2 regions of the Rothia sp. HMSC066H02 genome follow, and region 1 is predicted to be linked to the other one. Evidence: riboswitches for the same ligand, from Rfam matches in the RefSeq annotation. Region 1 holds a riboswitch; the other holds the start of a gene.
What was found. Region 1 has a riboswitch for thiamine pyrophosphate ahead of HMPREF2999_RS07050 (ECF transporter S component). Riboswitches for the same ligand answer to the same signal wherever they lie in the genome.
Positions count from the first base shown of each region.

Region 2: it holds a riboswitch for thiamine pyrophosphate, as region 1 does, so the genes downstream of both, HMPREF2999_RS08030 (bifunctional hydroxymethylpyrimidine kinase/phosphomethylpyrimidine kinase) here and HMPREF2999_RS07050 (ECF transporter S component) in region 1, are expected to answer to the same signal.

Region 1 is NZ_KV818685.1:28,492-35,218, forward strand. Features, by position in the region: gene HMPREF2999_RS07035 (septin family protein) at 1-406, shown strand, start outside; gene HMPREF2999_RS07040 (MFS transporter) at 621-2,057, opposite strand; gene HMPREF2999_RS07045 (DUF4235 domain-containing protein) at 2,218-2,451, opposite strand; TPP riboswitch at 2,718-2,818, shown strand; gene HMPREF2999_RS07050 (ECF transporter S component) at 2,877-3,509, shown strand; gene HMPREF2999_RS07055 (ABC transporter ATP-binding protein) at 3,583-5,199, shown strand; gene HMPREF2999_RS07060 (energy-coupling factor transporter transmembrane component T family protein) at 5,196-5,993, shown strand; gene HMPREF2999_RS07065 (aminotransferase class IV) at 6,339-6,727, opposite strand, start outside.
Region 2 is NZ_KV818688.1:176,885-183,611, forward strand. Features, by position in the region: gene HMPREF2999_RS08015 (transposase) at 1-571, shown strand, start outside; gene HMPREF2999_RS08020 (slipin family protein) at 857-1,630, shown strand; gene HMPREF2999_RS08025 (YoaK family protein) at 1,745-2,608, shown strand; gene HMPREF2999_RS08030 (bifunctional hydroxymethylpyrimidine kinase/phosphomethylpyrimidine kinase) at 3,156-4,919, opposite strand; TPP riboswitch at 4,908-5,100, opposite strand; gene HMPREF2999_RS08035 (ABC transporter ATP-binding protein) at 5,311-6,727, opposite strand, start outside.

The DNA of each region.
Region 1 (6,727 bases):
CTTGAACGGTACGATTGCGGTGTCTCGTATGCCGGGTACTTCGGGTGTGCGTGTGGGGGAGGACGGCCCGTTCTTGCTGCTGTGTGACACTGAGCTGAATGAGCTGTCTGATTTTGCGGCTGAGTGCTGGCTGCAGGCCGAGGGCGACATTTCGTATGATGACCTGTTTGCGCGTCTGGCTGAGATCTTTGAGGGTCTGCCTGCGGAGGCGTATGACGAGAATTTGAGCGCTATGGCGGCTGGTTCGATGCTGTGGGTTCGTGTGATTGATGATCCGCTGATTGATGACGCGACCTGGGCTCAGATGACCGGCGATGAGGTTCTGGATGAGGAGGAACAGCAGAATGCGCTGGATTCCTCTGAGGATGCTGTCTCTGATGATGAGGATGACGTGGTGGAGGACTAGCCACCGCGGCTTACTGACACGGCTCTCTGGCACGGCTTTCTGAGCTCCGCTTGATAGGCACTGCTTAAGCACGAGGGAGGGGCGGGTAGAAGATAATCTTCTACCTGCCCCTCCCTTGTGTATTTGCAAGGTTATGTTTACAGGCTTGTATTTGCGGGGTTTGTAAGGATGCTTAGCCTCGCAATGTCTTATTGGGCGGCCTTACCGAGCAACACTACTGGGCTGCCTTGTCGCGGCGCTTCTGTTCACGCTTCTGCTCGCGGCGAGCCGCACGCATACGCAGCGGACCGGGCGCCTTCACCGGCAGCAGCAGGAGCAGACCCGCCACCACAACGATCAGAATACCGAGCACACCCCAAATCTGCGCGCCCATGATGCTCACGCACAGACCGAACAGCATCGGCGCCAGGAAGCTGGTGGCACGACCGGTGGTCGAGTACAGGCCGAACAGCTCACCCTCAGTGCCGGGGTCCGCCAGACGAGCCAGGAAGGTGCGGGACGCCGACTGCGCCGGGCCCACGAACAGGCACAGCAGCAGGGCGCATACCCAGAACACGCCAGGCTGAGGGAAGAACAGCAACGGGGTAGCCGCCAAGATAATGCCGACCAGCGAGATAACAATAATCGCCTTCGGGCCCAGGTAGTCATCCAGGTAGCCGCCCAGAATCGCGCCAACCGCCGCGACAGCGCTACCGGCAATACCGAACAGGATCACCTCGGAAGTGCTGAAACCGAACGTGCCCGCCGCAAGAATACCGCCGAACGTAAAAATACCGGACAGACCATCACGGAACACCGCCGAAGCAATCAGGAACCACAGGGTCTGCGGGGACGTCATCTTCAGCCGCTTAATGGTGCGCCACAGCGCCTTGTAGGAGGCGAGCAGACCGCCCTGACGAGCCGGGGAGAGACGCTCCATACCGAGCTCCAGGAAGCGCAGCTCGCGGGTGGGTAGCACCTCCGGCAGGAAGCGCTCGCGGGTGCGCATACGCACCAGTAGCGGCACGCAGAAGAAGAGGCACCAGGCGGCGGCGAACAGCGCGACCGCACGGATATTCAGGGCGTTATCGGTGGTCAGGCCGAGCACCTCGGGGGTAAGCACAAAACCCCACAGCACCACAGCCAGCGCCAGGATGCCGCCGATGTAGCCGGCAGCCCATCCGGCACCCGAAATCTTACCGATATTCTCCGGGTGGGAGATGCGCGGCAGCACGGCGTTGTAGTTCACGTACGCGAACTCGCTGAACACGCTCGCCGCAGAAATTAGGGCGACACCCAGCCACAGGTACTGCGGGGTGGGGCCCACGAAGAAGCACGCCGCCATCGAGCCGACTAGCAGCATGGTGTTCACACCGAGCCAGAAGATGCCCCTGCCGGACTTGTCGTTACGCTGACCGGTGACCGGCGCCAGAATCGCAATGAGGAAACCGGCAACGGTCAGGCCCAGCGACAGCGCCGAAGAGGTCTCTTCGGGCGTACCGAAATAGCTGCTGGTCAGATAGACGGTGAAGATGAAGGTCGTCATAATCGAGTCGAAGCTCGACGAGCCAACATCCCACATGACCCAGGACGCGATCGAGCGGCGGCTATTCGCGTGGTCAACGACCCTACGCGGAGCCTTCGTCTTACGGCGGGGAGAAGAAATAGTCATAGTTGTGCTTTCGGATGCCGAGGTGGCGCTTCAGCGTAGCGGCGGCATGAAACCGGCTGAAGTAGAGCGGGCGTGCTGAAGAAGGAACACCAGGCGGTACGTACCGAGTGGAGATACGTACCGCCTAGCTCATGAACATTCGCGCGGAAAGCGCAAAGTCTTAGTTGAAGAAACGACGCTGCAGGCGAGCAATACCGAAGCTCACCACAGCACCCACGACGGAGGTCAGAACGGTCCAGAGGATGACCTGACGCAGGGTGTCTTCAGACTCGTGGGAAATGGCGGGAGGCTGGTTACCGGTAGCCTTGGTCCAGGCTGCGCCCAGGCCCTTACCAACCAGGGCAGCAGCGCCCATGTTGATACCCGCAATAGCAAGCTTAGCGACGGGGTTCATGTGTATCTCCTTAGCTGTATACGATGCGGCGTCCTGCCCGTGAACCCCTTCGGGGTTGGGTAAGAAAAGAGCGCCACTCCCTAGCGTATAGGGTTTAAGGCGTTCGTGCCGCCTTGGAGCCTCTCCGTCCCAAAATTGTACACCGTGCAATTCTGTAATGTGGGCAGAAGAACGAAACAAAAAGCGGCAAATTGGCACGAACAGCCAGACAAGCCTACAATCAAACCTGGGTTCCCACCCGCACCACAACGGTACGGACAAGGAACCCCAAACGACAGGGGAGCGCCACCGAGGCGCTGAGAGTGCTAAGCAGACCCTCGAACCTGATCCGGTTAGTACCGGCGTAGGGAGTCGAATTTCTTCTCAATGCCCTCGTCCAATCAGAGGGCGAGGACATTCCCCTTCCAACGACGGAAGGACCACCAATGTCACAGAACGCAAACCCCGCCTCCCAGGCATCTACCCAGGCAGAAGCGAAGAAGCCGAACCTGCGCTGGCGAGTCAACGAAATCGTCATCGCTGCAGTTATCGCAGTAGCCTGCGCCGTCATCTTCTGGATCTGGGACATCGCAGTCGGCCCCGCCGCCAAAACCGCACTCGTAGCAGCACCCGAATTCCGCCCCATCGTCGCCGGCGCGTGGCTACTCGGCGGCACCCTCGGCGGTCTGCTCATCCGCAAGCCCGGTGCCGCACTCTTCGGCGAAATCGTCGCAGCATTCATCTCCGTACTCTTCACCGGCGGCGCATGGAGCGGCGAAATCCTGATCGCGGGCCTCTTCCAGGGCCTCGGCGCTGAAATCGCCTTCGCAATCTTCCGCTACCGCCGCTGGAACGCAACCGTCGCCATCTTCTCCGGTGCACTCAGCGGCCTGTTCATGGGTGTTAACGAAATCTTCATCTACTACCCCGACATGGAACCGGTCAAGGCAATCATCTACGTAGCATGCGCCGTCATCTCCGGTGCAGTTATCGCAGGCTTCCTGGCGTGGATTCTCGTGCAGAACCTCGCCAAGACCGGTGTGCTCTCCTCGCTGGCATCCGGCAAGACCCGCCGCTAACCACCAGCAACTAGCCACTCACCACGAGTCACCACTCGGCACACTACAGCAGCCACAAGGCTAAGGAACCATCATGGAAGCAACACCGCGCGGGGCGCGCATCGAGCTCAACAACTTCAGCTGGCACCACCCCGGACGCCCAGAACCCGTCATCAGCGGACTCAACCTCACCATCAACCCCGGTGAAAAAGTCCTGCTACTGGGCACCTCCGGCGCCGGCAAATCGACGCTCCTGCACGCCATCGCCGGTGTGCTCCACGATGACGACGGCGAATCCGCCGGCGGCACCATCACCATCAACGGGCAAGCACCCGCCGAAGCGCGCGGCACCGCAGGCATGATGCAGCAGGACCCCGAATCCTCCATCGTCATGGCAACCGTCGGCAACGACATCGCCTTCGGCCCCGAAAACCTGCGCGTACCCCGCGAAGAAATCTGGGGCCGCGCCACCGAAGCCCTCACCGCAGTAGGGCTCAACCATCTGCCCCTCGACCACCCCAGCAGCGCACTGTCCGGCGGACAGAAACAGCGCCTCGGCCTGGCGGGCATCCTCTCGATGCACCCCGGCGCCATGATTCTCGACGAACCCACCGCCAATCTCGACCCCTCCGGCGTGCAGGAAGTACGCGACAGCATCCTCACCGCCGCGCAAGCCACCGGCGCGACCCTGCTCGTCGTGGAGCACCGCGTGAGCATCTGGGCGCCGCACATGGACCGCATTATCGTACTCGGCGAAGGCGGCACCATCACCCACGATGGCGCACCCGACACCGTACTCACCGAAGCCCGCCAAGAACTCATCGACGCGGGCGTATGGGTACCCAACTATGTGCCGCGTGCGCCGCAGAGCGACAGCGATAGCGAGCACGGCGAAGCGCTACTGCGCGCCGAAAACCTCAGCATCACCCGCGCACAACCCACCCCCAAACAACGACGCGCACGCCGACGCACCATCAAACGCCTCGGCGACACCCCCGCACCCGCACCCATTGACCTGCCTGTCCTTCGCAGCGGCATCAACCTCACCCTGCACGCCGGCGAACACCTCAGCGTGCTCGGACCCAACGGCGCCGGCAAATCAACCCTAGCCCTCACCCTCGCAGGGCTCCTCACCGCACCCAACGGCACCCTCACCGCCACCGACGCGCTCCGTAATTACGACGGTAACCACGGCGGCAACCACGGCGGCGAGCGCGCCTACTGGGACGTGCCCACCTGGACCCCCGCCCAAATGCTCAGTCGTATCGGCTACGTCTTCCAAGAACCCGAATACCAGTTCATCCGCGGAACCTTACGCGAAGAACTCGAACTCGGCCCCCGCCGACTCGCCGCACTCACCCGCAACCCTCTCAACGAAGACGACCTCACCGCCCGCACCAACGAACTCGCAACCCGCCTACGCCTCACCCACCTACTCGACGCCAACCCCTTCACCCTCTCCGGCGGCGAAAAACGCAGGCTCTCCGTTGCCTCCGCACTCGCCACCGCACCCAAAATCCTCATCCTCGACGAACCCACCTTCGGCCAAGACGCACGAACCTGGGCAGAACTCGTCGACCTCATCCGCGAACTACTCGCAGGCGGCACCGCCGTCATCTCCATCACCCACGACGAAGACTACACCGCCGCACTCGGCGGCAACCACATCACCCTCGAAGCCATCGCAACCCCCGGAAAGGAGAACGCATGAACACCGACTTCTTCGGCACCATCGACCGAACCAGCTACTTCAGCAACCTCAACGCCGGCGTAAAACTCATCGTCTCCTTCACCCTCATCATCGCCGCACTCATCGTGCGCGACCCCCTCACCTCCGGAATCCTCTTCGCCCTCGAACTGCTCGGATTCATCCTCGTCGGATTCCGACCCGTCAACGTCCTCGCCCGCTTCTGGCCCATCCTCATCGCCGTCATCACCACCGGCTGGTCCGTCGCCATGCTCAGCGCCAAAAGCGGCACCACCATCCTCGACCTAGGCTTCAACAGCATCACCACCGACTCCGCCGCCGTCGGCGCAGCCATGATGATCCGCTCCCTCGCCATGGTCCTACCCACCCTCGCGTTCGTACTCACCACCGACCCGACCGACCTCGGCGACTCCCTCGCACAAACCTTCAAACTACCCTCCCGGTTCGTGCTCGCCACCGTCGCAGCCTTGCGCCTCGTCGGCATTCTCTTCGCTGAGTGGAATGCCCTCGGCCAGGCACGACGCGCCCGCGGACTCGGCGCGGGCCAATCCCTCGCTGGACGCGCCCAAACTTTTGGCGGTCAGAGCTTCGCCCTGCTCGTGCAGGCCATCCGCCGCGGCTCCCGCCTGGCTGTCACCATGGAGGCGCGCGGCTTCGGCGCAGGCGAACGCACCTGGGCTCGTGTGCCGTCCTATTCGCCGCGTGATGTGCACGTGAGCATTGCCGCCGCCGTCATTATCGCTGTTGCGTACGGTGCATCTATTGCGGCGGGTACGATCCAGTTCCTCTGGGGCTAGTTTGCTCTTGCTGTAGTTTGTTCCGTTTCTGGTTCCGCTTTCGTGGCTCCGCTGGGGAGGCGGTATTCGCCCTCGTTCCTACAGGGAACCCGCCCTCGCTTCGCTTCGGGCACCCTGATGTCGCTACGGATAATACCGTCCCTTTTTGTACGTGTTTAGCTCTGCTTGGGAGACGGTATTCGCCCCCGCTTTGCTTTGGGCACCCTGAGGGCGCTTGGCGGAAAACGCGGCTACACCCGCTACTACCGAACAGGAAGGTACACGCACCTCCTGCCCTTGACCGTAGACAGCACAAAGGGACGGCATCATCCTCGCTCGGATAATACCGTCCCTTTTTGTATGCGTTTAGCTCTGCTGCGCCAGGTAGTTCAACAGGGTCGCGGTCAGCTCCGGGTCATGCGCCAGCGCCGTACCGTTCAGGTGAGTTACCGGCGCAATCAGACGTACCGACGACGCCAACCATACGCCGTCCGACTCAAACAAATCCTGCGGGTAGAGCGGGCCGAAGCCCAGCTCCCAGCCGGCCTGGCGTGCCGCCTCGAACACCGCGCCCTGCGTGGTGCCGGGAAGGATGCCGTGGCTCGGCTCGGGCGTGTACAGCACCTTCTTGCCGTCCTCAATCTTGGCAACCAGCACCGAGGAAGTGGCGCCCTCCAGCACGCGACGCTCGTCAGTGATGAAGATAGCGTCATCTGCGCCGCGCTCCTGCACGTACCGCAGGACTGCCATGTTCA
Region 2 (6,727 bases), on a different contig from region 1:
TAAGGACAGTTGCACCGTCTCGGCGAACGGCCGCGAGCTCACCCGCGAAGTGGATGAATGGCCCTACTCCGAGTCGGGTCGTTTCCACCGCGGTCTGGCGGTTGCTGTCTCGCTGCTGGGTGTGGTCATCCTGATTGGTGCCGCCATCGTCTGGCACTCCCCGCTGGAGCTTCTGGTGGAGGGTGCCGCCGCGGTGGTCTGCCTGTCGCTGACCTACCCGCTGGCTGTGAAGCTCATGCGTTCCCCCGCGAACTTCGAGAACGATCCGAAGCATATTCAAGCATCCACCGCCGACGAATCGGTGAACGTGAAGATGGACCGTTTCGCGGCGAAGTGGGGTGGCGTGTCGAATGAGCGTAAGCGCCGTACCGAGCAGACCCGCAAGCAGATGATTGCGGATGCAACCCTGCCGGTTCGTACCTCTGTCCTCGACCCGGACCGCCCCGCATGGAGCGGTACCGGCACCTCGGTTAAGCGACTGCACAAGACCACGAACGAGGTCCTGCAGGAGCAGAACCTGGCTGAGGTTGAGGCTGCTGAAAAGCTGGCAGAGCAGATGGCGAAGAAGTAGCGCTGCACAAGTTTTTCCGTTCCGGCGGCTGACCGGTCGATTGGTCCCGTCTGTTAGCTTCGGCGGCCACCCTGCATGGAATTCTCTTTTATTCCTCTTTTGAGTTTTCCATGCGGGGTGCCGCTAAAGCACCGACCGCCGCGATGTACGCCGGGACGGAAAATTCCCCTCCCTAAACTCCCCCACACAGCCCGGTTACCGGGCACCCCCTACTACCTGCACCGTACGAGGCGCGGGCAGGTGGGCACACATACCGTCCTCCCCCAATACTTGTGAAGGAAAACCATGGATCCCGTCACTTTGGCAACTATCCTCATCCCAGTTGCCGTCATTGTTCTTTTTATTCTGATTCGTATGTTCCGCGTCATCCCCGAATACGAGCGTGGCATCTCCTTCCGCTTCGGCCACCTGCGTTCGGAGCTGAAGCCCGGCCTGAACGTCGTCTTCCCCCTCGTCGACTCCCTGCAGCGCGTTGATATGCGTGTTATCACCCTGACCATTCCCCCGCAGGAAGTCATCACCAAGGACAACGTTCCCGCCCGCGTGAACGCCGTGGTCCTCTTCCGCGTGACCAACGCCAAGAACGCCGTGCTTGAGGTTGAGAACTACCCGATTGCCACCAGCCAGATCGCGCAGACCACCCTGCGTTCCCTGCTCGGCCGCGTTGACCTGGACACCCTGCTCGCACACCGCGAGGACCTGAACGAGGACCTGCGCTCCATCATCGGTTCCCGCACCGAGCCGTGGGGTATTCAGGTGGAGCTCGTCGAAATTAAGGACGTTGAGATTCCCGAAGCTATGCAGCGCGCCATGGCTCGCGAGGCTGAGGCTGAGCGTGAGCGCCGCGCAAAGATCATTTCGGCACGCGGTGAACTCGAGGCTTCGAGCGAGCTGAAGGAAGCATCCGACATTCTGAGCCAGTCCCCCGCCTCCCTGCAGCTGCGTTACCTGCAGACCCTGCTGGAGCTGGGTGCCGACCAGAACTCGACCGTGGTCTTCCCGCTGCCCATGGACGTCATTGGCCCCCTCGTGGGTGCACTCAAGGGCGAGAGCAAGTAGACTGTAGACCTTGCACCTTCTGAGGCACCTACGTGCCTATCACAAAAACCTCGAGTACCATAGGTGCTCGAGGTTTTTGCATGCCCGGATCTTTTTTCACCACCGAGGACCACGATGACTACCCGCTTTGCACTTTTTCTTTCCAGGATTCCAACTCCGCACCGCCACGGGCGGATTATGGCGCTTCTCTTAGCATCCCTGGGTGGAGCGGTAGATGTTTTCTCTCATATTCATTACAAAGCTTTGGTTGCCACTCAGACCGGTAATTTTATCCTTCTCATTGCTGATATGAGTCACAGTTCGCAGCACGCTATTCACCTGCGTTGGCTCTCAGTGATCTTCTTTAGCCTGGGGTACCTGGGCGGTCATCTTCTGCACGATCTTTTGGGGCAGAGGGCACACCTGAAACACTGGCGTATTTTTACTCTGGTGCCCTTCCTCCTCGTCTGTTTTGTGACTCCTCTGATTCACCGGGTGAGCGAGCACGGGGTCCAGGTGGGGGCGTTAGCGTTCACTATTGGTCTGCTCATTCATGCACTTGCAGACACCCGTATTGGTGAGAACCCGTTTTCCCTGTTTATGACCAGCGGAAATTGGCGCAAAATGTTAAGCGCATGGTACACGGCCGGCGCCCTCTATACCCGTGCTATAGCTAATGCTTGCAGCACCCGGAGGGAGCGTGTTGTTAGAAGGCGTGTTGAGGCTCGTCACCCGTCAGCGGATACCGCCCCCTCCCTGCCTGAGGACGAAGGACGCCACACCCGCAGGCGTGCTCTGATGACGGCTTTAGATTACTCCCTGGTGGTCGGGGGATTTGTCGCCGGTGTGATTGCGATGGCTCTCCTAGATCAGCTGGTAGGTAGTATCTCTCTGTGGTTTGCCGGGTGTTTGGCAGCTGGAGCTTTCTGGGTGGGGTTCCGGGCCGAGAAAAATGAAGATGCGGAGAACGAAGCTGAGGCTCAGAGCTCAGCTCAATAAATTCAGAACTAGGTTCTGCAGGTCAGAACTAAACCCGGCAACTCAAAGCTAGACCAGCTCCCCTTCCCTGACGCACTAGCCGCGGCGGCTGATTCGCAACGGTGAGACATATAGAAATATCCCGTGCAGATGAGAGTATCTGCACGGGATATTTCTATGCCGAACATTCTTCGCGAAAGCTAGAAGGAAGGTGTTTGGCCCGCCGCGGGGGTTGGATGAGGTGGTTGCGACGGGCCAAACTGGTCGGTTACACGCCGTAGAGGTGCGGGCGCGGCAGGTACATCAGCCAGTTGGGTGAGGGCCGGAATCCTACCGCTAACGGTTTTCACCGACGCCTTAAGCATAACCGGCACAACCCCCGAACCAGCGGTAGCTTGAGTGAAGCATCAATCACCCATCTCACGCCATGCCGGGACGGTATTCAGCCCAAAAATCGGTACCTAAAGCATCGGCACCTAAAGCACCTGCGAGCTGACTGCAGTGCAACCCCTCACGCAGCACCAGTCAGCTAGCGCAGAGCTAGTCTTCTAGCGCAGCGCCCGGCAAACTAACGCAATGCTCGGTGTGCCTGGTCAAAGAACTCACGCTCGTACACGCACGCCGACAGGTACGCCCGCGCCGCACGCACACGCTGAGCCGGTGAAGCCGCCTCAAACGCACGCTCCACCTCCGCGAGGCTACGCGCCACCTCCGCGGCGAACTCTTCGCCACCGTACATGCTCAACCACTCCGCGTACGGATGGTCCGCGTGGTTCTGCGAGGAGAGCACAGCGCCCACCTCTTCGTACAGCCAGTAGCAGGGCAGAACCGCCGCAGCACCGACCACGTAGTCATCACCGGCGGCGGAGGCACGCAGGAAATTCGTGTACCCCATCGTAATCGGTGAGGGCCCACCCAGACGCGCACGGTTCGCCAGCCAGCCCTCGTGCAGCTGCGATTCGGCGGCAATCGCCTCGTGCGCACCGGCGGCCCAGTGCACCTGCGCCTCAGCGATGTCAGCACGCGCCGAGAGAGTCGCGAGCGCACGCGAATAATCACGCAGGTAGAGGGCGTCCTGATCCAGGTAGAAGGAGAACAGGTCCTCGTCGAGGGTTCCGTCACCGAGGGCACGCACGAAGGGCAGGTCCAGGATCTGGTGCCAGGTTTCGCCACCGGCCGCCCAGAGGGCGGCGGTCCAGGGACCGGCGGGCTTTACGACGGCTTCACCGGCGGGCACGGGGCTGACCGGCAGCAGACGCTCCGGGCTGGTGCCGTCCAGAGTATTGCCCTCAGAGTCGGTGGTGGTGAGCAGGTGATGCCACGGGTACGCGGAGGCGGCAGCCTCCAGACGGCGGGCACGGGCGGCGTGGTCCACCGGGCCGTGGCCCTCACCGGAGCCGACCTGTAGCCCGGCACCTGCGGCAATGGATTCGTGGAGCCAGCGGGTGCTCCACTGCAGGGCGCAGTGGGTGTCTTCGCTGGTCAGAACGCTCTGCTCTGCGGTGTGTTCTGCGACTTCGGCGTGCTGGAGCAGCTCCACTCCCAGGCGGGTTGCCAGCGAAGAGGACAGGGAGCATCCGGTGCCGTGCGTATTACGGCTGTCCAGGCGCGGGGTGCGCACGTGCGCGCAGGTGCCGTCCGGGAAGACCGCGGTGTTACCGGCGTCCTGACCACACAGGTGGCCGCCCTTCACAATCACGGTAGTTCCGGTCGCCGCAGCAAGGTTCGCCGCCTGCTCGTGCGCCTCATCAAAAGTCTGAGCGGGCTCCCTCTGGCAAAGCACGGCGAGCTCCGGAATGTTCGGGGTAATCACATTCACGAGCGGCACGAGGTCGCGTAGCGCCTGCTCCGCTTCCGCCTGCAGTAGGCGGTCACCGCTGGATGCAATCATGACCGGGTCGAGCACGACCACGGGCACGGGATGCTCGCTCAGCCAGGTACGGACGGTGCGGATTGTTTCTGCGTCGCCGAGCATGCCGATTTTCACGGCGTCAACCGTGACGTCATCAAAAACGGCGGCAAGCTGCGCGGTCAAAAATTCCAGGGGCGGGGTGAATACTTCACGAACTCCGCACGTGTTTTGGGCGACCAGTGAGGTGGTCACGCACATGCCGTAACCGCCGGATGCGGCAATGGACTTGAGGTCCGCCTGGATGCCTGCACCGCCGGAGGGGTCGGTTCCCGCAATGGAGAGAACCCTCGGCACCCGAGCTGTCTGCGGTGCCTGAGCTGTCTGGGGTGCCCGGGGGTTTCCGGAGGCGCTCACGCCGGGTACAGGGTTGGAGGGGTTGGTGGGTGCGCACGCGGGCGCAGTAGGCTGCTCTGCCATCATCGATAATCCCTTCGCTAGTTCGAACTAGAGCAGGTTCAATGGGTGATTCTCTCAGCCTTGAGTGTTCTTACGCCGTTTCGTGCGCCCGCTGTGCCGTAGCCCTTCGTTGGGCGGTCAGTTGGGCGGTCAGTTGGGCGGGTTAGCGGGTCGCGGGCGTCTCAAGGCACCCCATATCGCTCTGCCAGGTTATCACAACGATTCTCAGTAGCTGAAAGTTTTGCGGGTGACAAGTGAATCTCTCCGAAATTTTCATTTGAGTCTTGCGTTGCGGCGAGGGCTCCCCGCCGCCGATTTCAGCGCACCCTTGTACGGAAACCAGCCGTTAAACACGTAGTGCCCGGCACCGCTTCACGCAGTGCCGGGCACTATCAGCCGGGCTTATCCTCCGGGCTTAGGTCAGGGCGAAAATCTCTGCCGGTGAGCCCTCCGCAATGATCCTACCCTCGTGCAGCAGGACTGCACGGTCAGCCAGAGAGGCGATACGCGCATCGTGCGAAATGATCAGCACCGCACGGTTCGCCAGCACGGCGCTCAGGGACTCGGTTGCGTCCGCGAGCTCCAGCTGGGTGGTGGACTCGTCCAGAATCACGGCGTGCGGGTCGGCAAGCACGATACGTGCCAGTGCCAGCTGCTGAATCTGGTCACGAGTCAGAGGCGAATCCGCGCCGCTCACGACAGTATCCATGCCCTGCGGCAGGGCGCGCCACCAGCGGGCACCGACAGCGTCCAGGGCCTCACCCATCTGCTCGACGGTCGCGTCCGACACGACCACCGTGAAGTTATCGGCGAGAGTGCCGAAGAAGACGTGCGCTTCCTGGGTGCAGACCAGCAGGCGCGGGCGACCATCGGCGGCGGCATCGGTCGGGAAGTCGCCGTGACCGACCGGGCGACCCATCACGGTGATGGTGCCTTCCAGGGCGGTCAGCGAACCACCAATCAGACGAGCCATAGTCGTTTTACCCGAACCGGAGCGGCCCACCAGGGCGAGCGCCTCACCGCGGCGAATCTTCAGGTTGATACCTTCAAGCACCAGGGCGTCCGGCGAGTAGCCATAGGAGACGTCGGTGCAGTCAATGGCGTACTCCGGGTTCTTCACGGCTTCATCAGACACGGCGGCGAACGCTTCGGCACGGTGCTGTGCACGCGCCTCACGCTGCTTCTTCGCCAAGGAGACCACACCGAACACGCGGCCCATGTTCACGAGCATGATGCGCAGGCTGCTGACGTGGTGGTTCAGCATGTCGGCGAGGGTTCGCAGACTGAAAACCATGACCGAGGCGGTCGCTACGGCACCCCAGCTTGCCCAGCCGAGAGCCACGCAGGCGGCACCCCAGAGCATACACAGAATCGTGGGGATCCAGGCGTTGATAGCGTCCACGGTGAAGTACAGCTGGCGGATGCGCACCATGCCCAGTTGCGCGGCGAACTGGCGCTTGTTCTCACCGGCGAAGGCATCTTCGCGGGCGGTATGAACGCCCAGCTCACGGATCGTGGAGGTGCCGCGAATGTTCTCGGTCAGCACGCTGTTGAGGTCGCTCACGCGCTCCTGGGCGGTCTGGTTGCGTGCCGCCATAAGCGGCAGCATCTTCGACATGATGAGGGCAAGACCGGCAATCATGGGCAGCATGATCAGACCCATTGCCGGGCTCACGAACGCCAGGGAGAGCGTGGAGATAATGAAGTACAGCACCACGTAAATCGCGCCGAGCAGGTCCTCGCTGACGGATTTTGCCGCCGAGGACAGGTCGTCGGTCACGCGGGTGAGCAGGTCACCGCTGCCAGCTTCTTCCACGGTGCGTGCATCCAGG